4 regions of the Planococcus shenhongbingii genome follow, and region 2 is predicted to be linked to each of the others. Evidence: riboswitches for the same ligand, from Rfam matches in the RefSeq annotation. Region 2 holds a riboswitch; each other region holds the start of a gene.
What was found. A riboswitch is a leader RNA that binds a small molecule or an ion and turns the genes downstream of it on or off. The one in region 2 is predicted to bind S-adenosylmethionine.
Positions count from the first base shown of each region.

Region 1: another riboswitch for S-adenosylmethionine. It lies ahead of QWY16_RS19120 (transporter substrate-binding domain-containing protein); the one in region 2 lies ahead of QWY16_RS16100 (O-acetylhomoserine aminocarboxypropyltransferase/cysteine synthase family protein).
Region 3: another riboswitch for S-adenosylmethionine. It lies ahead of QWY16_RS18095 (LLM class flavin-dependent oxidoreductase); the one in region 2 lies ahead of QWY16_RS16100 (O-acetylhomoserine aminocarboxypropyltransferase/cysteine synthase family protein).
Region 4: another riboswitch for S-adenosylmethionine. It lies ahead of QWY16_RS09285 (aliphatic sulfonate ABC transporter substrate-binding protein); the one in region 2 lies ahead of QWY16_RS16100 (O-acetylhomoserine aminocarboxypropyltransferase/cysteine synthase family protein).

Region 1 covers NZ_CP129235.1:3,935,269-3,942,746, reverse strand. Annotated here, with positions in the region: gene QWY16_RS19140 (zinc-binding dehydrogenase) at 1-130, shown strand, start outside; gene QWY16_RS19135 (nucleoside deaminase) at 310-792, shown strand; gene QWY16_RS19130 (DUF4317 domain-containing protein) at 927-2,120, shown strand; gene solA (N-methyl-L-tryptophan oxidase) at 2,335-3,474, opposite strand; SAM riboswitch class I at 3,817-3,921, shown strand; gene QWY16_RS19120 (transporter substrate-binding domain-containing protein) at 4,049-4,864, shown strand; gene QWY16_RS19115 (amino acid ABC transporter permease) at 4,886-5,608, shown strand; gene QWY16_RS19110 (amino acid ABC transporter ATP-binding protein) at 5,605-6,345, shown strand; gene mmuM (homocysteine S-methyltransferase) at 6,387-7,331, shown strand.
Region 2 covers NZ_CP129235.1:3,326,440-3,333,917, reverse strand. Annotated here, with positions in the region: gene pepT (peptidase T) at 1-817, opposite strand, end outside; gene QWY16_RS16105 (glycerol-3-phosphate acyltransferase) at 1,058-1,699, opposite strand; SAM riboswitch class I at 1,831-1,946, shown strand; gene QWY16_RS16100 (O-acetylhomoserine aminocarboxypropyltransferase/cysteine synthase family protein) at 2,050-3,339, shown strand; gene metX (homoserine O-acetyltransferase MetX) at 3,352-4,365, shown strand; gene QWY16_RS16090 (hypothetical protein) at 4,514-5,299, shown strand; gene QWY16_RS16085 (helix-turn-helix domain-containing protein) at 5,347-5,577, opposite strand; gene QWY16_RS16080 (DMT family transporter) at 5,688-6,593, shown strand; gene QWY16_RS16075 (response regulator transcription factor) at 6,674-7,363, shown strand.
Region 3 covers NZ_CP129235.1:3,734,375-3,741,852, forward strand. Annotated here, with positions in the region: gene QWY16_RS18065 (DMT family transporter) at 172-1,044, shown strand; gene QWY16_RS18070 (hypothetical protein) at 1,075-1,311, opposite strand; gene QWY16_RS18075 (DUF2179 domain-containing protein) at 1,426-1,965, opposite strand; gene QWY16_RS18080 (hypothetical protein) at 1,995-2,117, opposite strand; gene QWY16_RS18085 (hypothetical protein) at 2,385-2,744, shown strand; gene QWY16_RS18090 (sodium:solute symporter family protein) at 2,804-4,309, opposite strand; gene QWY16_RS18095 (LLM class flavin-dependent oxidoreductase) at 4,427-5,818, opposite strand; SAM riboswitch class I at 5,935-6,041, opposite strand; gene QWY16_RS18100 (CPBP family intramembrane glutamic endopeptidase) at 6,295-7,146, opposite strand; gene QWY16_RS18105 (maltose acetyltransferase domain-containing protein) at 7,328-7,478, opposite strand, start outside.
Region 4 covers NZ_CP129235.1:1,854,539-1,862,016, reverse strand. Annotated here, with positions in the region: gene acsA (acetate--CoA ligase) at 1-1,686, opposite strand, end outside; gene QWY16_RS09295 (ABC transporter ATP-binding protein) at 1,688-2,401, opposite strand; gene QWY16_RS09290 (ABC transporter permease) at 2,416-3,255, opposite strand; gene QWY16_RS09285 (aliphatic sulfonate ABC transporter substrate-binding protein) at 3,268-4,257, opposite strand; SAM riboswitch class I at 4,415-4,527, opposite strand; gene QWY16_RS09280 (homoserine/threonine efflux transporter) at 4,739-5,368, shown strand; gene QWY16_RS09275 (CPCC family cysteine-rich protein) at 5,584-5,928, opposite strand; gene QWY16_RS09270 (DNA alkylation repair protein) at 6,091-6,759, shown strand; gene QWY16_RS09265 (hypothetical protein) at 6,920-7,478, opposite strand, start outside.

The DNA.
Region 1 (7,478 bases), 610 kb from region 2:
GATGGCGGCAGGCAAACTGAGTCCAAAATTAACGAAGATTAAATTTGAAGACATTCCTGAAGGCATTGAAAAACTAAAAGCTGGAGAAGTACAAGGCCGTTTAGTAGCTGTGTATGATGGAAGTGAATAAATATTAATAGGTAATTACATCAAAAAGTCTCAATGGAATTTGTTCATGAGACTTTTTGATTTTGTAAAAGACAGTCTCCTCCTCTCAAAGAGCTCCTATGCAAAATTAGTAGAGGCAAAGGCTATCTCAAATCTAAAATAATTGACTTTCGGATAGTTAGCGATAAAGGAGGCAGAAATATGATCAGCGAAACCGATTTAAAACACCTGCGGCGCTGTGTGGAACTCGCGGAAACGGCTTTGGAAAAAGGAGACGAACCATTCGGCTCTGTCCTGGTATCAGCTGCGGGGGGAGTGCTTTTTGAAGACCATAATCATGTGGCCGGCGGTGACCATACGCAGCATCCCGAGTTTGCGATTGCCAGGTGGGCAGCAAATAATCTGGCTCCTGAAGAAAGAAGCAAGGCAACGGTCTATACTTCCGGTGAACATTGTCCGATGTGTGCAGCGGCTCACGGATGGGTTGGCCTGGGCAGAATCGTGTACGCCAGTTCTTCTGAGCAATTAGCCGGCTGGTTAAGTGAAATGGGCGCTGCACCGTCCCGTGTCCGGAATCTGGCCATTCCGGATGTGATTACGGATACGGAAGTGGAAGGACCGGTTCCTGAACTGTCGGAACAGGTTCATCAATTGCACCGCCGATCATATGAAGCAAGCCGGTAAACAGATTGTGACATCATCTTCATTTCATTTGTTGTTATAATATAAGAGTGTCAAAAGCTGAACCGTAGCTTTGAACACTCTTTTTTTTTTTGCGCACAACACGGATTTTACTAGCCAGGGAGTTGGAAATAGAAATGAACAATAAAGATATAGCAGATATCCGCAAACGATTTAAGCTCGATACTGATTTATTGAAAATCGCGAACATTTACAATGTGTACATCCAGCAGGAAAGCAGTGAAATCTTTCACGAAGAAAGCCGCTCGTTTTCTTTATTGGACCGGGAGCAGCAGGAGCTGTTTCTTGCCAATTTCAAGAAGGTATTGGGCGGGAAGCTCGATGTGAAACTGTTTGAAGTGAAGTTCCAGCCGCAGGAAGAGGGCCAGGCAGACCATACGCAGCGGCTCCTGTATGAAGGCCTCGAGGCAGAGGATGTGGCGGAATGGCAAGCGAATATGCAGCGCATCGCCTTGAAGATGGTGGAAGAAAAACCGTATGAAAAAGATATGGTCATCACGTTTATTCGCGGAACGTATTTCAAAACGACGAAGCGCCAGGCAGATGAAACGGAAATCGACATGCGGGATGAAGTGTTTACCACGCCGTTTATCCTCGGCAGCATGAACCAGACTGAACTGCCGAAAAGTTCACTGGTGTTTGACTTTGTCGAAAAAGAATTCAAGTCAAATGTGTTGGTCGATCCCGTCATTAAATTGGCTTCTCCAGTTGGCGGATTTTTGTTCCCGAGCTTCACGGACAATGCCGCGGACATTCATCACATCGTTTATGCTTCGGGCAAAGCGAACAAACCGGATTTCCAGTTTATCGAGAACGTCTTGAACGGCAACGAAATCATGACCGCCGAGGAAGATAAAGCAGTGTTTGAGGAAATTGTCAAAGCCGTGATCGGAGAAGAAGTGAATTCAAGAACCCTTGCCGGTCTCTATGATGAGATCAATCTCATGCTGGAAGTGGAAAAAGAAGCTGAGAATGAAGATGAGGAGCCGCCAGTTTTGGATACGGTAGAAGTGACACGTGTCTTGAAGGCGAGCGGCGTCAAAGATGTAAGTAGCGAAAAAGTGGAAAGGGCCTTCCAGCAAGTGGTGGAAGACAAAAACTACGAAATGAAAGCGAGCCACGTCGTGCCGAGCTACGCGTCCAAGTCGATCAAAATCAACACAAAAGTCGCGGAAATCAAAATCAGCCCGCAAGACTTACGATACGTCAAAGGCGTCAATTTCAACGGCAAACGCTGCATTTTGATTGAAGTGGAAGAAGACACGATGATTGAAGGGTTTAAACTGCTTGAGGAAGAGCAGCTGGAGTAGGGATTTGAGCAATTCCTCAGTTAATTGAAATAGGCTGTCTTAAGGCTTCAAAATATCGTATATTTCCCGGGAAATAAAATGTTTACTGGTGAAGACAGTTGCGAATTCTCTTTAGGCTCTCTTCGTTCATCAAATTAAATCATGAAAAAAAGCATCTCATAAGAGGTGCTTTTTTTCTGTCTGTATCCTTAAGTATTAGCTATAAGAAAAATCACTATTTGAATCGCTTGAGAGAGAAGCTGGAAATATCAAAGGCGCTTTGGCCTTCCAAAGCCATTTGGCTCAATACTTCTCCCATCGCGCTGCCGAATTTAAAGCCATGCCCCGAAAAGCCGCAGGCAAAAATGACTTGCGGATGGTCTGGATGATAATCAACGATAAAATCATGGTCGTGCGAGTTTGTATACAGACAGGTTTTTCCTTGATTCAATGTGCCGTTTGCTTCCGGCATATAGGTTTGAAGCATATGCCTTAAGTCGCCTTCATCGCTTTCATACAGTCCGAAGTTCTGGGTATGCACGTCCGGGTCAATCGACTGCCCGCCATCCGATTTTCCGATTTTGAGGCCGGCACCATTCAAATTAGGGAAACCATAAGCTTTTTTATCACCGTCCTCGATAAAGAAGGCTGGAAATTTGGCACCGCTGAACAGATCGGAAGGTGCATCAAACCAGCCGACGGCTTTGCGTGTCGGCTGAATCGGAAGGCTTAACTCCGGCAATAACTTTGCGGCCCAGGCACCGGCAGTGATAATTACTTTTTTTGCATAAAAGAGAGTATGGTCGGTTGAAATTTTTATCCCATTTGCATTATTCACATCGATGTGCCGAACGGGTGTATTGGGGACAAGATTCGCACCGTTTTTAAGAGCGGTTTCCTTGTAAGCCCGGATGGCCGCCTCGCTGTAAATGATTCCCGATCCTGCTTCAAAGCACCCGATAAAGTGGTCCGGCACCGAAAAACCGGGCCACCTGCTTTGGATTTCCTGGCCGTTTAAGATTTCCAAAGGGAGATCATATTTCTGAGCGGCCGCGATTGTTTCTTGCAGAAAAGGCGAATCTTTCGGGCCAATGCCAAGAACACCGGTTTTTTCAAAAATTTTGTAGCCTGTCTGCTGTTCGAGCTCCTCCCATAATCGCTGGGCACGCTTCACAAGCGTCACGTATTGTCTGCCTTCACCATAAGCATGCCGGATCAAGCGGGTGTCCCCGTGATGGCTTCCGTTAATGTGCGGCGGGTCGAAGGCATCAATTAGCAGGGTCTTTGCATTCTGTTTCGCCAAAAAGGCGCCAGCAGCCATTCCCATCGTTCCCGCACCTACGATGGCTACATCATATACAGGTTCTTTTGTCATTGCCAGTTCGCTCCGCTCTTTTTTAAATTTGGGCCATTGTTCAGAAAGTCAGGACAGCATAAAGTGAATTAGTAAAAAGGCATAAGAAGTATTATTAGATAGTATTTAAGATTCGAATTATTGTCAAATGGGCTGTTCAAACTTTGAAGTAGGGCAGAGGAAGCCCTCTTTGCAGAGATTTCAACCGCAACTACAGCGCTGGCCAGTAAAATGAGCTCGTGTATTTCGATCATATTCTTTCTGTTTTCATAAAAAATAAGCGATAAAAATTCAAAATAGAGAAAAATGTATTTGACAGAACGGGCAATGTAAAATACTATCTGTATTATGTAAAAATTAAATAACTTATCAAGAGAGACTGAGGGACAGGCCCAATGACGTCCAGCAACCATCATTTTTTATGAGAGGTGCTAATTCCTGCAGAGCGTTTGCTCTGAAAGATAAGATCTAGATTAAAACCTATTTCCTATCGGAATAGGTTTTTTGTGTTTTTTGGCCTCATTCATTCAAGCAGCGCAAAGCTTTGGGTATGAAAGAACTTTGCGACTCTCTTTACCAACAAAGGAGTTTTAACATGAAAAGAAAACAGTACATATCCCTTTCTCTGGTTTTATTGCTAGGCGCAGGCGGCGTTCTAAGCGGATGTTCGTCAAAAGAAGCAGCAAGTGCTACAGGCGAGCAAGTGATTCTGGTCGGAACGCAAAACGATTATCCGCCTTTTGCTTTTGCGGATGAGAACAACGAACTGACCGGATACGATGTAGAAGTGGTCAAAGCGGTCGATGAGAAATTGGACGGCTACACGTTCGAATTCACCGCCGTTCCATGGGACAGCATGTTCCTGGCGCTGGAATCCAATAAAATCCAGGCAATTGCCGATCAAGTCGCAAAAACTCCGGAACGCCAGGAAAAGTATTTGTTCACCGATGAATCTTATTTTGCAGCGGAAACCGTTATTGCTGTGAAAACAGGAAGGGAAGACATTCAAACCATTGAGGATTTGGAAGGCAAGAAAATCGGCGCTTTAGCGGGAGATTCTTACACATTGTTGCTTGAGGAGTACAACAAAAAAGCAGAAAAAGCGATTGATTTGAAGTACAGTGAAAGCGGCAACCCTTCAGAAATTTTGCAGGATGTGCAAAACGGCCGGCTTGATGCTTATGTAAACGATCCGATCATGATTAATGCAGTCTTGGAGAAGAATGATTTGGACGTTGAAATTGTCGGCCAGCCTTTGGTTAATGATGATATGGGAATCGTATTGAAAAATGGGGAGCAGGGCGAAGAATTGAAGGCACTGATTGATCCCATTTTGGAAGAACTCAAGCAAGATGGCACTTTAGTTGAACTATCGAAAAAATGGACTGGCGGAGAGTACATCCCTGAATAGGTTTGTGGAGGGGAAGAGACAATGGAGAATTTACTGGATATCAATTTTTTAATAGAAAGCTTTCCGGCAATTATTTCACGGCTGCCCATCACCATAGGGATTGCGGTAGGTTCATTGATTTTAAGCTTGTTTATTGGCGTGACTACCGCCCTCATCAAAATTTACCGGATCCCGGTATTAAGGGTGATTTCATCCATTTACGTATCTTTTATCAGAGGAACCCCTTTATTGGTTCAGATCTATCTTGTATTTTATGGCATACCGAAAATTATTTATTATTTGCAGATCGAATACGGCTGGCTCCAATCGGCGGACGTCAACAGCATTCCACCTGAAGTTTATGCGCTATTGGCGTTTTCCGTGAATCTGGGAGCATACTTGTCCGAAACGATCCGTTCCGCTATTGAATCGGTTGATCGCGGGCAGTTTGAAGCCGCTAAATCGATAGGCATGAGCCCTGCACAGATGATGCTTAAAATCATTTTCCCGCAGGCTCTGACAGTAGCCATACCTAACCTTGGAAATATGTTTATCAGCACCATCAAAGATACCTCTCTTGTTTTCATTATTGGCGTTATAGACATTATGGGGCAAGCCAAAATTCTCGGTTCCCGCGGGTTAGCATTCTTTGAAGTGTATATCGCGGTATCGATTGTCTACTGGATTCTTTGTATAGCAGTAGAGCGATTGCTCGTGAAAATCGAGAAACGGGCTCGCAGATATGAAAGAGGGATTGCTGCATGATCAAATTGGAAAATATCCATAAATATTACGGTAACCAGCATGTGCTGAAAGGGATAAACCTTACAGTTGCCAAAGGTGAAGTGGTTGCCATTTTAGGGCCAAGCGGTTCAGGTAAATCAACATTATTGCGGTGTATTAATTTTTTGGAGCAGCCTAGCGGCGGAATTGTTGAAATCAACGATAAAAGAGTAGATGCTGAAACAGCGAGTAAAGCAGATATCGTTTCTTTAAGAAATTCGACAGGGATGGTCTTTCAGCAATACCATCTATTCAAGAATTTTACCGTTCTGCAAAATGTGATGGTCGGTTTAACCAGTGTCAAGAAAATACATAAAGTTGAAGCTAAGAAAAGAAGTATTGAAATTTTAGAAAGGGTAGGTTTAGCGAATAGGTTAAGCCACTACCCTGCACAACTTTCAGGCGGGCAGCAGCAACGGGTTGGGATTGCTCGTGCACTTGCACTCAATCCGGAAGTCCTATTGTTTGATGAACCGACTTCCTCACTTGATCCAGAACTGGTTGATGAAGTTTTGGCAACGATCAAAAAGGTAGCCAAGGAAGGAAATACGATGCTTATTGTGACACATGAACTGAATTTTGCACGTGACATTTCAGACCGCGTCATTTTCATGGAAGATGGCCTCATTGTTGAAGAAGGAACAGCTGAACAACTTTTTAATGATCCTAAAGTTGAGAGAACGAAGCAATTTTTAAGCAAAGCAATCAGAACCAATTAAAAAATGGTGAAATGAGCTTGGATAGAGGAAGGATGTTTGGATTGAACCCGATAGAGCAGATTTTGAATAGATTTCCTGTCGTGATTCTTGATGGTGCCATGGCCACAGAGCTTGAGAATCATGGCTGTAATTTGAACGATCGCTTGTGGTCCGCAAAAGTATTGATGGAGGATCCTAAGCTGATCAAGCAGGTGCATATGAGTTATTTTGAAGCGGGAGCGGATTGTGCGATTACTGCCAGCTATCAGGCAACTATTAAAGGGTATCAGGAAAGAGGATTAACTGGGGAAGAGGCAATTGGATTGATCAAAAAGTCTGTTCAAATTGCAGCAGAGGCCCGTAATGAATTTTGGGCAGCGTTAAATGATAAATCCAACAGGCCGAAACCTTTAGTTGCGGCTTCTGTAGGTCCATATGGTGCTTTTCTGTCGGATGGCTCTGAATATCGCGGTAATTATTCTATCAGCGAAAGTGAATTGGTCGCTTTTCACCAAGAGCGAATCAGGGCATTGGTGGAAGCAGGGGCCGATATTTTAGCGTGTGAAACCCTCCCATGCCTGATAGAAGCTAAAGCCATTCTAGAGGTGCTGAAGGAATTCCCGGAGGTTTATGCCTGGTTCAGCTTTAGTGCCAAGGATGGCCGCCACATAAGCGATGGAGAAAGAATTTCCAGTTGTGCGGAATGGTTGGATAAAGAACAGCAAGCAGCTGCAATCGGCATTAATTGTTCAGCACCCGATTTTATAGAAACGCTGATTGGAGAAGTAAAAAGCCGAACTTCCAAACCGGTAATTGTTTATCCGAATTCCGGTGAAGAGTATGACGCCATAAGCAAGACATGGGGGGAAGAGTCTTCAACAAATCACTTTGCCTCTAATACACAACGATGGTATAACGCTGGAGCTCAACTGATTGGAGGTTGTTGCAGAACAACCCCAGAGGATATTTCAGCCATTGCTGCATGGGGACGTAATACGGAAAAATAATAGCCAAAAAGGCACCAGGAAAAGGTATAGAGAGCCTGATGTCTTTATTTATCCCAACTATTGTTATAATAAAAGAGTGTCAAAAGCTGAACTATAGCTTTGAACACTCTTTTTTTGCACACAACACGGATTTTACTACTACATCAA
Region 2 (7,478 bases):
TATCAACATTGCCGTTGAAACTGTTCAAGTGGATAAACCCTTCGTAGCCTTCCGTCCGTTCAGGCACTTCGTTTTTTGGCATTTCTTCCTGGAAGCGGATAGCGACCGTTTGGGCATTGATCATTTTATCTTTGGCTGAACCGGGATGAACGCTTTTCCCTTGGACCGTCAGTTTGGCAGCCGCTGCATTAAAGCTTTCATACTGCAATTCGCCAAGAGGCCCGCCGTCCATTGTATAAGCAAAGTCAGCTGCGAAACGCTCTACATCAAACTTATGTGGTCCGCGGCCAATTTCTTCATCCGGTGTAAAAGCTACACGGATTTTTCCGTGCTTGATTTCAGGATGCTGAACCAAGTATTCCATGGCGGTCATAATTTCGGCAACACCCGCTTTATTGTCGGCACCGAGCAAAGTAGTGCCGTCAGTAGTAATCAAAGTATGGCCGACGTAATTCTTCAAGTCAGGAAAGTCGGCGACTGCCATGGTGACGGAAGAACTCAATTGAATGTCGCTGCCATCGTAATCATCGATGCGCTGCGGATTGACGTTTTTTCCTGTGAAATCCGTAGCGGTGTCGACATGCGCCAGAAAGCCGGCAACGGGTATTTCTTTTTCTGTGTTGGCAGGCAAAGTGCCGAACAAATAACCGAATTCGTCCATGCTGACATCTTCCAAGCCGATTTCTTTCATTTCGTTTTCGAGTTCATGCAACAAATCCCATTGCCCCGGCGTAGAAGGTGTTTCAGTGCTCTCAGCATCCGATTGTGTATCAATTTTTGCATAGCGGACAAGGCGCTCAATCAGCTTTTCAAACATATACAGTTCCCCCTAAGTATGTAATCACTTTATTTTAGCATGAAAATAGGGAATTTTGGCAATTCGCCCAAGTGTTGCGCAGTCAGCTCAGAGGAAAAATGAAATGCAGCCAGCAACGTATAAAATATGACCAGTAGCAGACGAAATACGGCCAGTAAAGATAAAAATACGACCAGCAAGACAAAAAATACGATTCTAGACAATAAAAAAGGCAGCGGATCCGCTGCCTCTGCCGGCTTCTTAAGCAGAGCCGGCAGGTTTTTTCCGGAAAACAGAAGAAACCTTGTTTTCTGTTCCGTTTTTAATGCGCGTGATGTTCTCGAGATGCTTCCAGACTGCCATAGCAAACAAAGCGAAGGCGGTGACTAAAGGCCATATGCCTTCGGCCGGCCAAAAGGCAATGGCAAAAAACATGCCATATAATACGAGAACCCCGACCACTAAATAGTCGGTAGCCAGTGCTGCCAGCACCAGCAGCAGACCGCCGGCAAGGCCAAGATTCCAATCAAGGGCCAGCATGGCGCCGATGACTGAAGCTGTCCCTTTTCCGCCATCAAAGTTCATATAGAACGGAAAGTTATGGCCGAAAACGACAGCGGCCGCTGCGAGAAATAGCAGCATCCAGACCATTTCATCCGGCAAAGAAGATCCGCTTAGCAAAAAGCGGAATCCCATAACAACAGCTGCTCCTTTAAAAATATCAAGAACAGCAACAAGCGCCCCGTATTTCCAGCCGAGAACGATAGCTGCGTTTGAAGCCCCTGAATTTTTGACGCCTTTATTTTTGACGTTTACGCCGGACAGCAGCTGGGCAATAACAGAACCATGAAGACAACCGATAAAATAACCTGAAAAGAGTGCAAGTGCAATCCATAGAATCATTATTGTTCACCTCTATACAGTAAACGTATTCAATAAGTCATAGGTTTCAAAATCTTTTGAAAAAATGCGCTTGACAAATTTATCTGTTATATTCTATACTACTCAACATGATGGAAAACTAAATCTGAATACTCTTATCAAGAGAGGCGGAGGGAATAGGCCCTATGATGCCCGGCAACCAACAAGCAATGCTTGGAAAGGTGCTAAGTCCTACAGATCCGGCAAGACGGGATCTGGCAGATGAGAGGAGGCAATCCGTATATCACGGCCCTCTTCTTAATTGAAGGGGGCTTTTTTCTATTCCTCCTCAACCATGGTTTCCATCAAAAAAACCTTAGGAGGAAAACAAAATGACAAACTTTAAACCAGAAACGCTTTTATTACACGGAGGACAACAGCCGGATCCAGTTACTGGAGCAAGAGGTGTAGCCATCCATAAAACGACTTCTTATGTGTTTAAAAATACGGAGCACGCCCAAAATTTATTCGGTTTAAAAGAAACAGGAAATATTTATTCACGCATTATGAACCCGACGGTTGATGTTTTCGAACAGCGCGTGGCGCTTCTTGAAGGCGGAACAGCTGCTGTAGCCTTGGCTTCAGGAATGGCAGCTATTGCATTTTCTGTTTTGAACGTAGCAGAAGCGGGCGATGAAATTGTTGCGGACGCCAATTTATACGGAGGTACATACAGTCTCTTTGCCAACACATTGCCGCGGTATGGCATCAACGTCAAATTTGTTGACGGTACAAACCCTGAAAACTTCCGTGAAGCCATTACCGATAAGACAAAAGCAATTTTTGGAGAAATTATCGGAAATCCAAGTTTGAATGTTCTTGATGTAGAAGCAGTGGCAAACATTGCCCACGAAAATCAGATTCCTTTATTGATCGATAACACATTCGCTTCGCCATATGGCAGCAACCCGATTGAGTTCGGTGCTGACGTCGTTATCCATTCTGCAACAAAATGGATTGGCGGACACGGAACAACCATCGGAGGAGTTGTTGTAGATGGCGGTAAATTCAACTGGAATAATCCAAAATTTCCGAGCTATACACAACCGGATGAAAGTTATCATGGAATCCGTTACGGCATTGATGTGGAAGGTGCGTCTTTCGCGACGAAACTGCGCGTTCAATTGCTGCGTGATTTCGGTCCGTCATTAAGCGCCGAAAGTGCCCATGCCTTTTTACAGGGATTGGAAACTTTGCACTTGCGCATTCCACGCCACAACAGCAATGCCCGTATTGTAGCGGAATACTTAAAAGCTCACCCTCAAGTCGAATGGGTCAATTACATTGGATTTGAAGACCACCCATCTCATCAATTGGCACAAAAGTACTTAAAAGACGGATACGGTTCGATTGTCAATTTTGGTGTCAAAGGCGGACGGGAAGCAGGGCGCAAAGTGATTGACAGCGTTGTGTTATGGTCTCATGTGGCAAATGTCGGAGATGCGAAATCGCTGATCATTCACCCGGCTTCGACAACGCATCAGCAATTGAAGAAAGAAGAACTGGAATCATCAGGTGTTACGGAAGAATTGATCCGTTTATCGATAGGATTGGAAAATCCAGAAGACTTAATCGCCGACCTTGAACAAGCAATTCAGGCAGCGGTACTCGAGAACGTATAGGAGGGGACGGAAATGACGACAGTATCCATAGGAACACTTTCCCTGGAGTCGACGGAAGTCTTGCATAACGTAGAACTTGCCTACGAACGGTGCGGCAAAAAAGGTGCTCCTGTGATTCTCGTCTGCCATGCTTTAACAGGCGATCAATTTGCAGTCGGCAGTGCTGAAAATCCAGGCTGGTGGTCAGGATTGATCGGACCAGGGAAAGCCGTGGATACAAACGTTTTTCAAGTCATTACGTTTAATGTGCTGGGTGGCTGCAATGGATCAACCGGTCCATTGTCCATCAATCCGGAAACCGGTCAGCCATACCGGGCTTCGTTTCCAAATCTCACAATCCGCGATATGGTCCGGGCGGAGCATGCGGCGTTAAAGGAGCTGGGCATTTTCCATCTGACCGCGGTCCTTGGAGGATCGCTGGGAGGAATGAAAGCACTTGAATGGGGGCATTTATACCCGGATTTTGTTGAGGCCATTCTTCCGCTTGCTGTGACCCCTGCATACAGTGATTATGGTGTGGCTTTCAATTGGATTGGCATCCAGGCGATAGAAAATGATGCGCTCTTTAAAGACGGAAATTATACGGATTCCTCCGAGCTGAAAGGCTTTGAATTGGCGCGCATGGCCGCCATGGTCACTTACCGGAGCGGCAATCTATTCGATCAGCGGTTCCGCCGCTGTTCCAATGACAGCCGTTTTGAAGTGGAGTCCTATCTTGATTATCAAGGGAAAAAATTAGCTAGGCGTTTTGATGCCAATAGCTACTTGACCTTGCTGAAAGCGATGAATACCCATGATGTATCAAAAGAAAGAATAGAAGCAGAAATCTTTTCCTTGTCTTTTACAAAAGATTTGCTGTACCCAAGCGAACAATTGATTCCCTGGCTTCAAGGCCTGCCGAATGCATCTTGGGAAATCATTGAAACGGATTTCGGGCACGATGGATTCCTCGTTGAATTTGAGAAATGGAATGGCCATATTAAAAAGAAATTGGATAATTTAGTAGTTCCCCAACTCATGCGATAAGCATGAGTTTTTTTGTGAAGTACAACAACAGGAAAGTTTTTTAAAGACAGAGGAAATTTTTAAGGATCTAATAAAAATTGAATAGTTTACCATATTGTTTAAGGAATGATATTATTTAGAAAGACGGAATTAAAGGAGAAATTCATCGATGAATGACCAGGCTACGCAGCTGCTCCTGAAAAAAGTGAAGAAGCATAAAAAATGGACGGAAGGCATATTTGTGAATCCGATTTTTTGGATGGTGAACGGCAAGCCTTATTACATGGCTGGATTCACCAAAAAAAATGCGTCTGTTGCGACTGCTTATGTGACCCCAGGTGAAGAAAACCGGGAAGAAGCGCTGGAAGCTCAGCGCCATTTAGCTCTTTTTGGTGATTTGAGCAATAATATATTCAATATTGGCATGGATTATTTGAAAATAAACGCAGCTTTTTTTACAAAACCGTTAAGCATCCCTGTTTCTACACTGGATTCAGCTGTTTTAGAAGGAAGGGAAGCTTTTGCTGAGCTCTGGAAGATACAGCAAAACTTGACTACATTAATAAAAGACTACAAGAACTATTATGAAAATGACGTATTGATCCGCAAAGAAATTGTTGAAGCAGACGTCATTAAGACACTGGAAACGGCAAACCTGCTGACTTTGTATCAATATTTGAATTTACAGCTGCTCTTGGAAAAAAATGCTGAAATCCAAGCTTTTGCTTCTTTTCTAAAAACAACTGAAGACTGGAATAGGCTTGGGGAAGAATCACAGAAATTTGTTCAGGGAATCACCGATAACGCAGAAAAAATGCGTAAGAACCTGAACGGCTTGAATGTAATTGCAGATCAAGACTTCGAAAACATGAAAAAGCTGAATTACGATAAAATGATCGAAGACAATAAAAAAATCATCGAAGGCCAGCGGCAATATATCCGCTATCCAAAATAAGGAATAAAAAAGCATCTTAGCCTGAAAATCGGCTAAGATGCTTTTGCTTAATCTTCGTCTTGAATATCCACATCGTCCGGAATAGGGATGGCACGCCATTCTTCAAGGGCCTGTTTTGCTAACTCAAGCTGCTGGAAATGCGTTTCGAACTGTGAGGTATTGATCAAGTACTGTTCTCCGTCATTGACTGCGCGAATACGGCCTTCAAGCACGTAACTCATCACTTGTTCTTCAGGCATTGATAGAAAAACGGCAGTTTCCGGGATTGTCATATACATATGATCATCTCCTCTCTTTTCTTTTATTATAATTGATGGAACAGGCTATCTCAAACTATAAAATTCATGATAAGGTTTACTACATTGATGGAATACAGGGAGTGTTGAATGTGAATTATTGGCCATATATCTGGGTTTTGCTAGGAGCGATGCTGTGGGGAACAACTGGGACTGCCCAAAGTTTCCTTGAAGGGACTGCGCATCCTTTGACGATTGGGGCTCTGCGGTTGAGCATTGGAGGATTTACGCTTTTGGCATTTGTTTTATGGACGAAAAAGTTAATGTTCCGGTCGATTCCTTGGAAAGCGGTCTTTTTATCAGCAGCCACGATGGCCCTGTTTCAGCCTTTATTTTTTTCTTCGGTCCAATTGACAGGTATCGCGATCGGTACAGTTGTAGCTATTGGCAGTGCGCCGGTTTTTTCAGGCATTCTTGAATGGGCTGTATTAAGAAAAAAAACGGACCGCGTTTGGGCCATGGCGACCGGCTTGGCAATTGTCGGCTGCTTGCTGTTGTTTGCCGATAAAGACGCACCGGCAGTCAATCCGGTGGGCATTTTGCTGGCGCTTAGCGCTGGCTTGTCGTTCGCCGCCTATGCGCTTATCAGCAAAAAAGTCTTGGAAAGAATGGATGCCGTTCCTTCAGTGGCTGTGATTTTCTCGTTAAGCGCTTTGTATTTGATGCCGTTCTTATTCTTTTTTGATTTGTCATACATAGCGGCACCTGAAAACTTAGGGGTTATTTTATACCTCGGCCTAGGAGCTACGAGTCTTTCGTATATTTTATTCTCAAGCGGATTAAAAATCATTCCTTCTTCTTCTGCAGTGACGCTGTCACTTGCTGAACCGATGACAGCAGCGCTTTTAGGCGTTTTCATTGTCGGTGAAGTGCTGACAGGAATCGCTTGGCTAGGCGTTTTGCTGCTTTTGGGCGGGATTCTGGTGTTAACATTCGGCAGAAAAAAGAGCTATCCGAACAGCAAAGCTGCCTCTATGGAAAAAACACCGCTTTCTTAAGAATTTCTTCATATTTTTGCTAGGCTCGGCTTAAGAATTTCCATTTACAATTAGGTTCATAGAGGGAAGAGGTGCAAGAAATGAGGCATACAGTGCTGGTGACAGACGATGACCAGGATATCCGGGACGGTATTGAAATATATTTGAAAAACGAAGGCTATAAAGTACTGAAAGCGGCGAATGGCCTTGAAGCAATGGAGTTGCTTGAAGAAAATGAAGTGCATGTCATGATTCTCGATATCATGATGCCGAAAATGGATGGAATTTCGGCAACTTTTAAAATCAGGGAAACACGCAATATTCCGATTATCATGCTAAGCGCGAAAGCGGAGGATTCCGATAAAATCCACGGCCTGTCAGTAGGAGCGGACGATTATGTGACAAAGCCGTTCCACCCGATGGAGCTGGTTGCCCGAGTGAAATCACAACTAAGACGCTACGTCACTCTTGGCAACTACCAAGATAAAGCCCAGCATATTGAAATAGAAGGTCTTGTGCTGAATACAGAAGCGAAGGACGTGTCGCTTCACGGAGAGCCAATCAAACTGACGCCGATTGAATTTAAAATAACGGAATTATTGATGGCCAATGCTGGGCGCGTGTTTTCCATCCATGAGATTTATGAACGTGTCTGGAATGAACCTGCTTATAACGCTGAAAATATCGTGGCGGTACATATACGCAAGATTCGTGAAAAAATCGAGGCAGACCCAAAAAATCCGAGGTATGTAAAGGTGGTATGGGGCATTGGCTACAAAATGGAAAAATGATATATGGTCGGTAGTTGCGATTGTCTGTGCTTTGTTCAGCCTGCTTTACTGCTTTACATTTATCTTTGAATTTTTTATAACTTCACCGGTTGCTGAATTGCTGGCTTCTCTCAGG
Region 3 (7,478 bases), 410 kb from region 2:
TCCCATCCTGCAAAGAGAGACAGCCGCATTGCCATATGCTAAACTGTGGAATGGAACAGCCGCAATAAGAAGAAATTCTTTGAACCTCAGTATTACGGATAGGAACAATAAAAGAAAAAGCCCCCTCTTTCTTTTTTCTTTTTGATTAGCAGAAAGGCAGGAATTTTGGTTTTGAGGAATAAAATATGGTTCACTTATGCAATCCTTTTGTTTTGTGTTATCGCCTGGGGCAGCAATTTTGTCTTTGGCGCCATTTTAGTAGCAGTTTTCGATCCCAGCATCATCGCTGTTCTGCGTTTGATCTTTATCTTGTTTTTTCTTTTCTTCGTGACGTTTCGGGCTGTAAAAGTCCAGAAACTGACCGTTCACAATTACACCTTCCTGGCAATTGCCGGATTTATAGGCGTCTCTTTAAACCAATGGAGCTTTTATGCAAGCCTCCAATTCACTGAGCCGGTAACGGCTGCTTTAATCCTTGCGCTCTCTCCCATCGTGACTTCGCTTCTTTCTTCTTATTGGTTTAATGAAAAGAAAACCGCACGTTTCTGGTTCGGTTCCTTTATCGCATTAACGGGCGTCTGGCTGGTCATTTCAAATGGCAGCCTGCTGATCCCAAGCATCGGCAAAGGAGAATTATTGATTGCGCTGACAATGCTTTCTTTTTCGGTATTTTTGATTTTCGTCCAGCATTTGTCCAAGACAATCCACCCGGCTGTTATTACTTGGTACAGCAATGTTTTTGGTGTCATCGGATTGATTCCTTTTATCCCTTGGGAAAATGCCAGCCAAATCTGGGCAATCCCGATTCCTTATTGGCTGCTGCTGATTGCGACAGCCGTTATTATGCACGGCTTATGTACGCTCTTATGGAACAATTCCATCCAAAAGGTAGGCGCTTCAAAAGCCTCCCTTCTGCTGAATTTAGAACCCTTTATCGCGATGCTTTTCAGTTTGATGATTTTGGGTCATGCCATTCAAATGCTTCAAGTAGTTGGGGCAACTATCATTCTTGTCGGCGTTGCCATTTCTCTTCGGACAAAATAAAAGCCCCTCCAAGTGGAGAGGCTTTTATTTTTATTCTTCGTCCGGTACATCCAAAATCTTTATCGTCTTGAAACCAAGAATGACTTTATAATTGAGTCCCCAGTTGGCGGAGATGACTTCAAATTCAGAATCCGTGACTTTGAAATGCATGACGGTGTCGTGCTCGTCGTCAATGACGATGTAGGTATTGGCATTTGAAAACAGCGTGAATGATTTATGCGCGATCAATGTCCAGCCATGTTTCAGGCCGTGGCTTTTGTTGCCCATGACTACACCTCCCTAGCGGATTCAAAACGGCGAAGAGATTTTCGTCTCGTTTTATCCATTATAACGACTAACGATGAAAAAAAGCAGACGCATTCGCGTCTGCTCAAAAAGTTTTTACGCTCTTCGGTTAATCCCGCCTGCAGGTTTAATCGGATTCGTAAGAAACCCGCCATTATACCGATTTGGTTCGTAGGAAATGATAAAAGCCTTCGGTGAGAGCCCGGTCACAAAATCACGCAGTTTTTTCTCGTTTTTCCGCTTCGCCAGGACTTTCATGCAAAGTCTTGCTCCGTCTTTGCCTTCCGCCATCCAAGAAGTGACTCCATAGCCTTTGTCGCGAACTTGAAGCGGCAGTTCCAATTCCAAAGCATCGACGATAATGTCAAAAACGATATAGCCAAGCGCCAAACGATTTTCGATAATGCCTCCGAGATAAACTCCCAGTCCCCAGCCAGCACAATAGGCGGCAACATTCAACGGCTTATCCAAGTTATCAAGAACGATGGTCAATCCTATTAAATAGATGAACACTTCTCCCATGGACAAAACTGCGGCAACTTTCCGGTAACCCTTGATGACCAGAATCATGCGCAATGTAAAAAGGGTCATGTAAGCAACGTTGATAAGGATAATAAGCAATAGAAATGAATTCAAGTTGTCCCCCCTGGCGTTAAAATAGCCGATCAGATAAAATCGCGTTCAACTTCAAAACTTCTGCATATATCGTAAACCACTTCGTCTCCTTCGAGTGCTTTCAATTGGCTGGTGATATCGACTGGTTTAAGGCCATATTGCCTTCCTTCCAACAGGGCAATAACCTGACACTTGATTGCTGTTTATGTTAGCACAAAGAAATCGGAACAATCAATGTTTTCTATAAATATTTACTTTTAAAATATATTAGCGTGTTTACGGATCAATGAAGAGAGCCATCACTCGGTGGCGATTGCCTTATTCAAGCTGACTGTTAAACGGCGATAACCCTGAAACGGCAGATTATAGATGAAAAATGTTTGCTTCCCTTACCAAGTCTTCTATAATGAAAGAAGTCTCACTAAAGAAGGAAATGAAATATGGAACAAACATTATGGTTTATTTACGCAGCACTTTTAGGCACGACCACTATTGGTTTTTTGATCCACAGCCGCCATGCGGATTTTCCGATTAAATTCGATTTGGCTGTATCCATTGTGACATGGATCGGATTGTTCGGTTTTGTGACCAATAACCAGATTCTTGATCCGCTTGTATGGAAAATCGTCTTTTTCGGTGCCCTGCTCTGGGATATCCTGTTCGCTTTTAAACTGAAAAACAAGTTTGAAGCACAAGAGCCGGAAGCGGCAACCGGTGTCGCCGGCACCCTGTTTATGGCAATCTCAACAATCATCTTGCTCGGGCCTTTGTATTATGGCCTGTTCCAATATGCGTTTTAACTAAAAGAAGGACCTCCCAGCATTAAGGAGGTCCTTCTTTTTGCATATTTTGCACATATTTAAATGGCTTGCTGCGCTGTTTTATCCCGTTTCTTGGCTGCTTCCGCAAGCAGGCTTCCTGAAATCATGGAGAAGAAGCCAAGCATCGAACTGAAAAACATAGCCTGGAATACATGGCTGACAGTTCCAGAACTTGTCAGGAACATATAGCAGCCAGCTCCGCTGATGACCGAAGCGATGGCTCCGGTTTTATTGGCATGCTTCCAGAAATAGCCGAGACTGATAGGCGCCGCAATGCCGCTGATGATGGCAGAAGTGCCGAAATTGGTCAGCAATGCTAGTGATTCCGGCCGGTTGAGCGACATATACAGCGAAATCAACCCAATAAACACCAATGAAATCTTCGAGGCTTTGAGCACTTTGCCATCGATTTCCTGTTCCGACAGGTTTTTGTTCTTGTACAGCAGTGGAACTGCCAACACTTTATAGAGGTCATTGCCGATGCTGTTGGTGATGCCGAGATACAGGCTGTCAGTCGTCGACAGAATGGCAGAAATCAATCCCATCACCAGCAAGGCAACAATGACGACCGGGAAGGCTTCCATGATATACGCCGGAATGGCACTGTCCGCTGAAGCCAAACCCGGCAAGATGACACGTGCGGCAAGGCCGGCAAATACCGAAAAGATGGACAAGACAAAGAGGGAAAGCCCGGCTGTTAAGGTGAACGTCCGCAAATCCTCTTCTTTTTCGACTGTCAGCACTTTATTCATCAGATGGGGCAGCAGCACGAACGAAAACAGCAGCCACTGGATACTTAAGATGGCAAAGCCGCTATAGAAAGGACCGCTTTTTGAAAGAGGTGCCACCAGCGCCGGGTCAATTGTGCGAAGTTCCGAGTGGAGCGTGCCGAAGACATTCCAGCCGCCGCCGATTGTCCATAGCAGCGACACGAACAACAAGATTGAAACGGCCGCCATTGCCGCACCTTGTACACCGTCGCTGACAATCTGGGCAAACGCGCCGCCGAGGCTGACGTAGACAATGGTGATGCCGACACCGATCGCAATGCCCCACATATACGGGATGCCGATGACTGTTTCAAACATTGTAGCAAGCCCGACATTCTGCCCCACAATATAGTAGATATTGAACAACACCAGAAGCGCTACGAGGACCTGTAGTGCTTTGCTATTATAGCGGTTGCCAAGCCATTGCGGAAGCGTCAGGCTGCCGCCATTCTTCTGGCCATAGCGCCAGAAAGTCTTTGTGAATAGCAGCAAACCGAGCCATGTCACGCCAAAGCAGCCAATGGTATACCATAACGTCGACAAACCATATGTATAGGCCCAGCCCGGAACACCGAGAAACAAATTCGCGCTTGCGTAGGAGGTGCCGAAGCTCATGCCGACCAGCGCCGGGCTTATCTTGCCTTTGGCAAGAGCGAAGCCTTTCATCGAACCGCTGTGAACAGCACCTTTCTTACCGAGCCAAGTCGTCCATGCAAAATAGCCAATAAGCATTACGATGATAAATGGAAGCAACCATGTTGTGTCTTCACGCATTGCCATCTTCTCCTTTCCGTTTCGGTTTTGGATAGATTTTATTCCATAGCGTCAATCCGGCGATCCAAAAAACCGCGACACTGATCCAGTAAGCTGTAATCACATCCATTCCCCCTTCTAGTTTTCAATTGGCTGATGCAATTGCTTATAGCTGGCACCAGGATGCGTTTCTTTCAATCCGGTCTGGCCTTTGCCGTAAATTTTTTCGCGGTACGTGCCTTCTGCATATTCTTTTTGGACAAGGCCGCGTTCCTGCAAGACAGGAATGACGAGTTCGACAAAGTCCACAAAGCTTCCAGGGGCAAGTGTATAAGCAAGGTTGAAGCCATCGACTCCTGTTTCTTCCACCCAATATTCGATTTCATCAGCGATTTGTTCCGGTGTCCCCACTGCCACTGGGCCTCTGCCGCCAATGCCGACAAATGTGGCAAGTTCGCGGATGGTCCATTTGCGGTCTGGATCGGCACGCGTAAACACTTCGACTGCTGATTGCATGGCGTTGCTTTGAATATACTCCAACGTTTCGTCTGGATCGTAGCCTGAAAAATCGATGCCCGTCCAACCGCCGAGAAGTGCGAGTGCCCCTTCATAACTGACATAGCTTTTCAGTTCTTCGTATTTGGCTTGTGCTTCCGCTTCTGTTTTTCCGACGATCGCGGTGAACGTTGTGTAAACGATGACGTCTTCAGGATTGCGGCCGTTTGCCTGGATGCGTTCGCGCAATGCGGTTACCCCTTTTTTCACCACTTGGGTTGTGGGGCCGGCAGTAAATACCGATTCCGCATGCTTTGCCGCAAACTCCCGGCCGCGAGGTGAAGCACCTGCCTGGAACAGAACCGGCGTACGCTGCGGCGACGGTTCCGACAAATGAGCTCCAGGAACTTTGAAATATTCCCCTTCATGCCGGATGTCGTGCACTTTTGAAGGGTCGGTGTAGACTTTCGCCTGTTTGTCCCGGACGACCGCATCGTCTTCCCAGCTTCCTTCCCATAGCTTATAGCAGACTTCCAGGTACTCAGCTGCGAAATCGTAGCGCTGGTCGTGGTTCATCTGGTCTTCAAGGCCAATATTGAGTGCTGCGCTTTTCAGATAAGAGGTAACGACGTTCCAGCCGATCCGTCCCTTAGTCAAATGATCCAATGTCGACATGCGCCGTGCAAATGTATAAGGATGTTCATGACTGACCGAAGCTGTAACACCGAAACTCAAATGTTTCGTGACTGAAGACATCAACGGCACTACCAGCAGCGGATCATTGACCGGAGACTGGACGGCGTTGCGGAGTGCAGCATCCCGGGATCCGTTATAAACATCATAAGTACCCAGTACATCCGCCAGGAACACTGCGTCGAATTTCCCTTTTTCCAATAGCTTGGCAAGTTCAATCCAATACTCACTGTCTGTGTAAGTATGGGAACGGTCGTCTTCATGCAGCCATAAGCCCGGAGACTGATGCCCACCAGCACATACCATTTCAAATGCGTTCAAGTAAATTCGTTTCTTCGTCATATTCATCCTCCTCATTGTTAATCATGAATTTGTGCGGCGACGTCAGCTGAAAATATAAAAGCCCTCTTTTCTCAACAATCGAGAAAAGAGGGCCGTATAAATAGACAGAATCCGCTCTCTTATCTCCCAAGAAAAAATCTTGCTGGAATTAGCACCTTTCTGACAAATGTCAGAGGTTGCTGAAGCGTCAACGGGCCAGTCCCTCGGCTTCTCTGGATAAGATTATTAAATTTAAATCCAATCATAATACTAGGATATTTTAAAGTCAACCAAACATTTCAAATTGTCCGATAAATTTTTATGGTATTCATTTACATTTTCATCTTTAAACCCTTTCTCTCATCATGTTTAAAGCGCTTCCAAAAATGCTCAATATTACTTCTGAATTTTTTCAAATTGTTTGTTGTTTTTTTCTGCAATAGGGACGGAGGTTATTATGTGTGACAGACCGGTTTTCAATTGCGGGATGTTTCTGACTATATCAGAAACCAGACCACAATAAACAGCGTCATAGCGATATGAAAGAATGCGTGTGAAATCATAGCGATTTCAAGCCCTTTTCGCCAATACAGCCAGCCGAAGACGATGCCGACAAGCCCGTTGAGCAGCATCATCCGCGTCCAGACAGCCGTCGTCATCGGTACGGCGAGTGCGGTTGCCCCGAAATGACCAAGCGCGAACAGCAGCGAACTGATGGCAATCGCGATCCAGAACACAGCGGCAGATGGCGCACTGCGTGAACGCTGGAACCCTTTCCACATGCCCCACACAAGCAAGGACATCAACCCCCACCGGAGCAGCAATTCTTCTGTAATGCCACCGTAGAATATTCCGGATAACGTGTTCAAAAGATTCCTGGACTCGCGGCTCATTTGAAGCGCCCCCGGAAGATATGGCTGAAAGACAAGATCCAGCACAAAGACAAGGGCAGCCGCTCCTGCTCCCGCCATAATCCCAATAGGAACGGCTTGTTTGAAAGAGCCTTTCTTTGGATCATCCGCTTTTCTGTTTATCTGAAAATACAGGTGGGATATCAGCCCTGTCTTGGGGGCAGTCACCAAACCCACTACTACAGCTGCCACCAGCAGAATCAGCGGATTGATCAATGACAGCAGGACAAGAACAACCACTGGAATATCAGGTGCATCGGGCAGCGTTTGCAGCTGCGATTCAATTAGAGGGATTAAAGCAGGAACCAAAAAAATGATGCCGACTGTACCGAGACCGAACAATGCGAAAAAAGTTTTCAGGAAATGCCTATTTTTCACTGGCTGTGTTTCTTGTCCGTGCGTTTTCGAAAGGTTTTGTTCATCAAAATAGCTTTTCATGACTACCCCTCCCAAATTCAATGGCTTATTTCCAATATATATAATTTTTTATTAAAAAACAGATAATTTGAAGAAACATTCAAAAAATTTTATACGCAATAAAAGATGGGCAGACTGCTGAAGCCAGATTGAAAAACAGCCCATCCCGCTTTGGAATGGGCCGGCTTTTCAGCCGCATCAGTTATTCTTCCAGTTGTTTGATGACTCTGGCCGGATTGCCTCCGACAAAGACACCCGCCGGCACGTCTTTCGTAACAACCGCACCGGAAGCGATGACGGTGTTGTCCCCGATTGTTATGCCAGGATTAATCACAGCCCGGCCGCCGATCCAG
Region 4 (7,478 bases), 1.5 Mb from region 2:
AGCTTCCCTGGCTTTTAATTCGCGGCGAAGCACTTTTCCGCTGATCGGGGTTTTGGGCAGCTCTTCGAGAAATTCAATTTCCCTCGGAGCAGCATGGGCAGCAAGCCCGCTGCGCACAAATAAGCGCAATTCTTCTAATAATTCCTTACTCTCCTGATACTCTTTGTTTAAGACAATAAAGGCCTTCACAATTTCCCCTCTTACGGCATCCGGCTTTCCAATAACGCCCACTTCGGCAACCGCCGGATGTTCAATCAGCTTGCTTTCAACTTCAAATGGCCCGATTCTTTCCCCCGAAGAGTTGATCATGTCGTCACTTCTTCCTTGGAAAAAGACATATCCTGTTTCGTCGATCGTTGCCAAATCACCGGATAAATACCATCCATCAAAAGGGAAATACGTGGAGTATTTAGCTGGGTCTTTCCAGACTTCCCGCATAAGAGAAGGCCAGTTTGCTTTTAAAGCCAATTGGCCGACTGCTCCAGCTTCCAGAATTTCTCCATCCTCCCCTAAAATAGCCGCTTCAATTCCTGGGAACGGTTTTCCCATTGATCCGGGCTTGATCGCTTCAGATGGTAAGTTAACGATTAACTGGGCTCCCGTTTCCGTCATCCACCACGTATCGTGGATGCGGTTTGAAAGTGTCTCTATTCCCCATCTCACAATTTCCGGATTAAGCGGTTCTCCCACGCTTAAAATATGCCGGATTTTTGATAGGTCGTAATTGCTAATCAGTTTATCCCCTTCTGCCATCAGCATTCTGAAGGCCGTCGGCGCACTGTACCAGACCGTTACACCCGTCCGCTCCAAGATGTTATACCATTCTTCCGCGCCAAATCTGCCCCCGTGAATGACAGTCGTCGTGCGGTTCAGCAATGGGGCAAATACTCCGTAGACGGTCCCGGTCACCCATCCCGGATGTGCCGTGCACCAATAAATATCGCCTTCTTTTAGATCCAGCACCCATCGCCCGGTGATGTATTGCTGGATCATCGCCCGGTGTGCATGGATGATCCCTTTCGGTTTACCGGTCGAACCGCTTGTATAATGGATATTCAATCCATGATCGAGGTCCACCCATTCAATAATATTTTCTTCTGTTTCAACATTCCTTGCTTCTTCAAATAAAGAAATTTCATCTCCTGTACATTGTTCCGGTTCAGCGGTAATAAAGACGGTTGTCAAAGACGGCAATTGTTCCCGCTGGACCCGTTTCACCAGTTCTGGTGATGCGATTAAAAAAGTGCCTCCGCAATCCTGGATTCTTTCTTTTACGGCATCTTCCATAAATGCTTCAAAAAGCGGCCCGACGACAGCACCAAGTTTAATGGCTGCAAGCATGGCAATATGGCAATCGGGGTGCTTCGGCAAAAACACGAATACGAAGTCTCCTTTTTTCACCCCGCGTTTTTTTAACACCGTCGCCCATAGATCAGATTTTTCTTTCAAATCACGATATGTAAGTTTGTATTCTTCCTGTTCTCCAATATAATGGAGGGCCGTTTTTTCCCCAAATCCTGCTTCGACATGGCGATCTACACATTCATATGCCATATTCACTTTTCCTGTTTGGGACCAGCTGAAATTCGACTCTATATCTTTCCAAGAGAAATCTTCCCAAGATGGTAATTCTTCCGCGATATTATAATGCCCTTTATTTGGTTGGATAATTGTACTGTTTGCCATTTTACTCGACCACCTTTTTACTCTGTAGTAGATTAAGTATTTCTGATTTCTTTTCTGCAAGAAGTGCACTTCCGCGATTTCTTGGTTTTGCAGCTTCCACTGTCAATTCCGCTTGCAGATAACCCGGCTGTCCGCCAAGGATGAAGATGCGGTCACATAAATACAGCGCTTCGTCAATGTCATGCGTCACCACCACCATCGTGGAAAGCTGCTTTTTTTGAATTTCCAATAACAAGTCCTGCAATTGCATTTTTGTGAATGCATCCAGTGCGCTAAAAGGTTCATCTAAAAGCAGCACAGCCGGCTGCCCGATCAACGCGCGGGCAATAGCGGTTCTTTGAGCCATTCCCCCTGATAAATCTTTCGGATAATAATCCCCGAAATCGCTTAACCCTACCAGATCCAAATAATCCCGCACTTCTACATTTTTTACATCTTTGTTTCCGAATAAAATATTGTCTTTGACCGACAGCCAGGGCATAAGCCGAGGTTCCTGAAATATCATGCCAATCGGCTGTTCGCCCGCTTCAGCTATTTTTATTTCTCCTTCGAAATCCTTATCCAGACCGGACAACACCCGGAGAAGGGTACTTTTCCCGCATCCACTCGTTCCCAGAATTCCAACCGTCTCACCTTCTTGAATGGAAAACGATAGATTCTTAAATCCTGCAAGTCCGTTATTGAATGTCCTTGAAGCCTCTTTCACTTCCAGCATATTGACACCTCCTCTTATTGTTGGTTCTGTAAATTATCCTGCCATCTCAAGGCACGCGCTTCCAGCGATTTCAATAAAGCGTCTGTCAGCTTCCCGAGTATGGCAAAAAGGATGATGCTTGCCATGATGAGCTCAGGCGAATATGTATTCTGGCCAACAACCAGTAAATAGCCGAGCCCTTGCCCTGCGCCCATCAGTTCAGCAGCGACAACGAACATCCAGCCCAAGCCGACGCCGCTGCGCAAGCCGACAAGAAAAGACGGCAGAGATGCTGGCAAAATGATTCGGCGCACAATCTGGAACGAAGTAAAGTGATAAATCTTCCCAACTTCAATCAGCTTGCGGTCTACACCTTGAATACCGGAGACGATATTCAAATAAACCGGAAAGAAAACACCCACTGCAATCAGCAGTACTTTGGACGGTTCTCCAATTCCCATCCACAAAATGAATAAGGGCACCCAGGCAAGGGAAGGAATCGATCTGAATGCTTGGATCAATGGATCCACAAGCTGTTCAAACCACTTGAAATAGCCCACAAAAGAACCCAATACAAGGGCCAGCATAGTCCCGGCAAAAAACCCGATCAGTACGCGAAGAAAAGTAATGCCGATATGCCCCCAAAGGGTTCCGTCTTGAGCCATCTCTACAATCTTTTGAAAAATTATGGTAGGGGCTGGAAAAACATAGGTGTCTATCAAGCCAAGACGTGCGGCTGCTTCCCAAGAGACCAAAAGAACGATCGGCAATATCCACCCGAGTACCAGGCCTCTAAACTTATTTGAATCCGTGCGGGATTTCGGCTTACTACTTTTCTCTATCGGAAAATCATTAGTTTTAGCGTTGATCGTCATCCAATTCGCCCCCTATTCCGTTGCGATCACTTTTTTCGCAAATCGGTCAATAATTAATTCACTAACTGTTTTTTCAATATCTGCATCGCCTTTAATCACGTTTTCCGACTTCAAGACAGCGCCAGCCTCTTCAAGTGCCTCGATTTGCTTATCGCCGGGAATGGGATCTGAGAAATCATTTCGCTCGATGCTTTTCTTAGCCACTTCCAACTCCATGTCTGCTTCTTTTGCCAAGATTTCTGCTGCTTCATCCGGATTTTCTACAACCCATTTCCGCGCTTTCTCATATACCTCAATTACTTTTTCTACAGCTTCCGGATTCTGTTCTGCAAATTCCGACCGGACATTCAACGTGCCATATGTATTTTTGTCATGGTCACGCGAGAATAAGTTTGCGCCGGAATCCACTTCAACTCTTGCCATATGCGGATCAAGGCCCGCCCACGCATCAACTTGGCCAGTTAACAAGGCATTGGCGCCATCCGCATGCTGCAAGTTCACAATCTCCAAATCCTTCGATGAAAGGCCTGCTTCCTGAAGTGAACGCAGAAGGAAGATGTAGGGATCCGTTCCTAAAGTGGCGGCAACTTTCTTGCCTTTCAAGTCCTCGACTGTTTTGATTGGTGAATCTTCCGTTGCTACCAGCGCAGTCCATTCTGGTTTCGAATAAATATAGACGGACTCGATGGGTGAGCCATTCGATTTTGCGATTAACGCAGCTGCTCCCGCAGTGGATCCGAAATCTACGCTTTTCGAATTCAAAAACTCCAATGCCTTATTGCTTCCTTGGCTCAGAACCCATTCCACTTCGATGCCTTCTTTCTCAAAAACTTCTTCTGCCCATCCGAATTCCTTTAAAGCCAAGCTCGTTGGCGAGTAATAGGCATAATCCAGAACTACTTTTTTCAACGCGCCTTGCTCTTTTCCTTGTGCATTTGAACAAGCCCCCAAGATAAACGACGCACCTACTAGCAACAACACAACTGCAATAATCTTCTTCATTCTAAATTCCTCCCGACATAATTTTTAATAATTCTTTTTATAATTTTATTTACTTAACAGATTCGTTTACTAGGTTTTACACATACAACTGCTCTCCTTTCTTGAACCCAAAATATAAAAAAGCCCCCTTCAATTAAGAAGAGGGCAGAAAATCCTCCTCTTATCTTTCCGATTCAATCGAATCAGTAGGATTTAGCACCTTTTCAGAATGTTATTCTGTTGGTTGCCGGGCTTCACAGGGCCTATTCCCTCCGCCGCTCTTGATAAGAGTGCTATTCACTTTTAAATGTACAAATTTTCAATCAGTCGAACCATTAGGAATTATCATACAATAGGCTCGAATTAAAAGTCAACCAGTTTTGAATTTTTTTCCTTCTGAACTTTTTTCATATAAAGTTTTTTTAGTCAGATTGCTTTAAATTTTCAAACCATGTAAAATTACTGGAATTACTTTTTTCATTTTCTATTAGGGGGAATTGCTGTGGATAATTTGTTTGCCTATATTTCAATAGCTGCCATGATGGTGATCATACCTGGGGCGGACACGATGCTGCTGATGAAAAATACGCTTCGGCACGGACCTAAGGCCGGTTATTATACGACGCTCGGAATGGCAGCCGGTCTTTCTTTTTGGACCTTGATTGCGGTTCTGGGCTTAGCGGTAGTGATTGCCCAATCGATCGTTCTCTTCACTTTGATCAAATATATAGGAGCTGCCTACCTAGTCTATTTAGGAATCAGAAGCTTTTTCTCGAAAAGCGGATTTTCTTTAGGGGAAATTCAGGAACAGGCACGCAAGCCGGCTGCCTCTTCCGTTCGGCACAACAAAGAATCCTTCAGGCAAGCGTTGCTGAGCAATGTTCTTAATCCCAAGACCGTGTTGGTCTATATCACGGTTATGCCTCAATTCATCGACATAAGCGGGAATGTAAACCAGCAATTGATGGTGTTGGCATTCATCTTAACTCTGCTGGCTGTCACTTGGTTCTTGTTCCTGGTGAACCTCATGGATTTAGCGAAAAAATGGCTGAATGACCCGAAATTCCAAAAGGTTTTCCAAAAGACGGCGGGTGCAGTACTGGTCGGTTTTGGAATAAAAACCGCGATTTGACCGATGGATTAACCGTTCAAGTGGAATCTCCAAAGCCGTTCAGGCAACTGAACGGCTTTTTGACGTTTTCTTTTAATCATGTTTCTTTCATCCAGTCCTTAAATTGATTACAACAATCCATGAGGGCATCCAATAAAGACGAAAAGTTGTGCCTGGATCGGCCTCGGATCTCTTTTTGGATGCAAGCAGCTTTTCCAAATTCGTTATACGTAAAATCAAGAAAGCAAATTCAGCTCATTTTCTAACTTGCGGATCTCATTCCATTTTTCTTTTCTATTTGCCTGCTTGTCTTTTTCCCACCCTTCATAAGCTTTTATTAATTTTTTCTTCCCGACTATAATGGCATCAAAATCATTCTTCTCTCTGTACATATTAAAGTTCTTTTGAAAATTGTTTCTTGCTTCTTCGAGCGAATAATCTCCATTGGGTCCTCCGAAAACTTCCGCTGAAGAAAGTTCATCATGGTTTTCGTCTTCCCAATCACAAAGTATACATATTTCAAAATCTCCTCTTGTCTGTAATGTAGGATACCCGCAGCAAGGGCATTTTTCTCTTCTCATTTAAAAACCCCTTTTCCAAATTTTACTATTCATTCAAACAGTTTCTTTACAAAGGAATGCTCTTTTCGCATCCAACTAAAAGGAAGTAAATGTTATGATTATATTAAAGACGTTGTTCTTGTCTTATGGGTGGGAACAGCTTTAATAAAGGAGTTTTATAAAATGAATGAAACTAAAGGCACTGAAATCAAACGCTCTTCAACAGCAGAAGACATTCTCGCTCAGATCACCAGTCACACGAAGCTAGGCGACTTACGGAAAATCGCGAAGGACATTAAAAAAGACCACGAACTCGCGATGGAACTTTGGTCAACCGGAGCGTTTTTGCCCCGCCTGTTAGCAATCTTAATCATGGACAAAAAACTTCTTTCACCAGAGGTGCTGAATGAGCTTGATCAGGACATGCAGACGCACACATTTGATGAGCGCAACAACTTAATGGATTGGCTAATGGCGAATCAGCTCACCAAAGACAAGAAGACCCTGGCAGTGATGGGGTCATGGCAACAGAGTCCTTCTGCTCTACAAAGAAGAGCTTTCTGGTATTATCAAGGGCGATTGAGATGGACGGGACAAACCCCGCCTGATAACACCGCAGACTTGCTAGCTGTAATGGAAGCTGCTATTACGCAGGAAGAACCGGAAGTTCAATGGGCGATGAATTTCACCGCAGGCTGGATAGGCGTTTACGATGAAAAGAATCGCGCACGCTGCATTAAACTGGGTGAGAAAACGGGTCTCTACAAAGACGAAGTCGTATCAAAAGGATGCACTCCCAACTATTTGCCGGAGTTCATTTCGATTGAAGTTAACAAACGGCATAATAATTAGTTGCCTCTGAAAATTTTTCAGAGGTTTTTTAAAACTGCTCTTATTTTTTGATCTACATGCGTTGAATATATGTAGTCAAAGTGTAGGATTTTATCATTAATCGGAAACGCCCTTAAAGCTTCAGTGGCTGTCCATTTCACTAGGGGGCTTTAAATAGGCACTATTCTTCTTCGGAATTTTGGTTAGTTACCAGCGTATCATTTATCTGTGTGATCACTGTATCTTTCGGCAAGTTTGAAATGAGTTTCTCCAGAAGGAAATATTTCTCCTCGTTCGAGAATAAGTAGAACCCTGCCCCGTCGTGAAAAATGGTCATAAAGGTGGTTCCCTGCCCGATTTTGAAACTTGCAATCGACCGTTTTCTTTTTCTCTTCCACTCAACCACTTCTCCTAATTCGAACAGTAAATTGTCGGAAAAAGAAATTGAGAAAAACTCATTCTCGGCGGCCAGCCAGTATGTTTTATTCAGCAAAAAAGCTAAAGAATCCGAATCAGTGATCCTTGCAGTAAAGCAAGGCGGGTGATATTGGTGCTTCCCAGAGAAATCATAATAAGTCCTTTTTTCTTCAAGGCTGCTTAACGTGAAATCAATTTTATTTTCATGTAAAAAAGCCCGATATTCGCCAGTTTGTTCCTCGTACACAATAAAAGTAATGAACAAAGGATACCTGTTTTGGCAAAGTAGAAACTCCAGTAAAAAATTTTTGTTTTGTTCTACA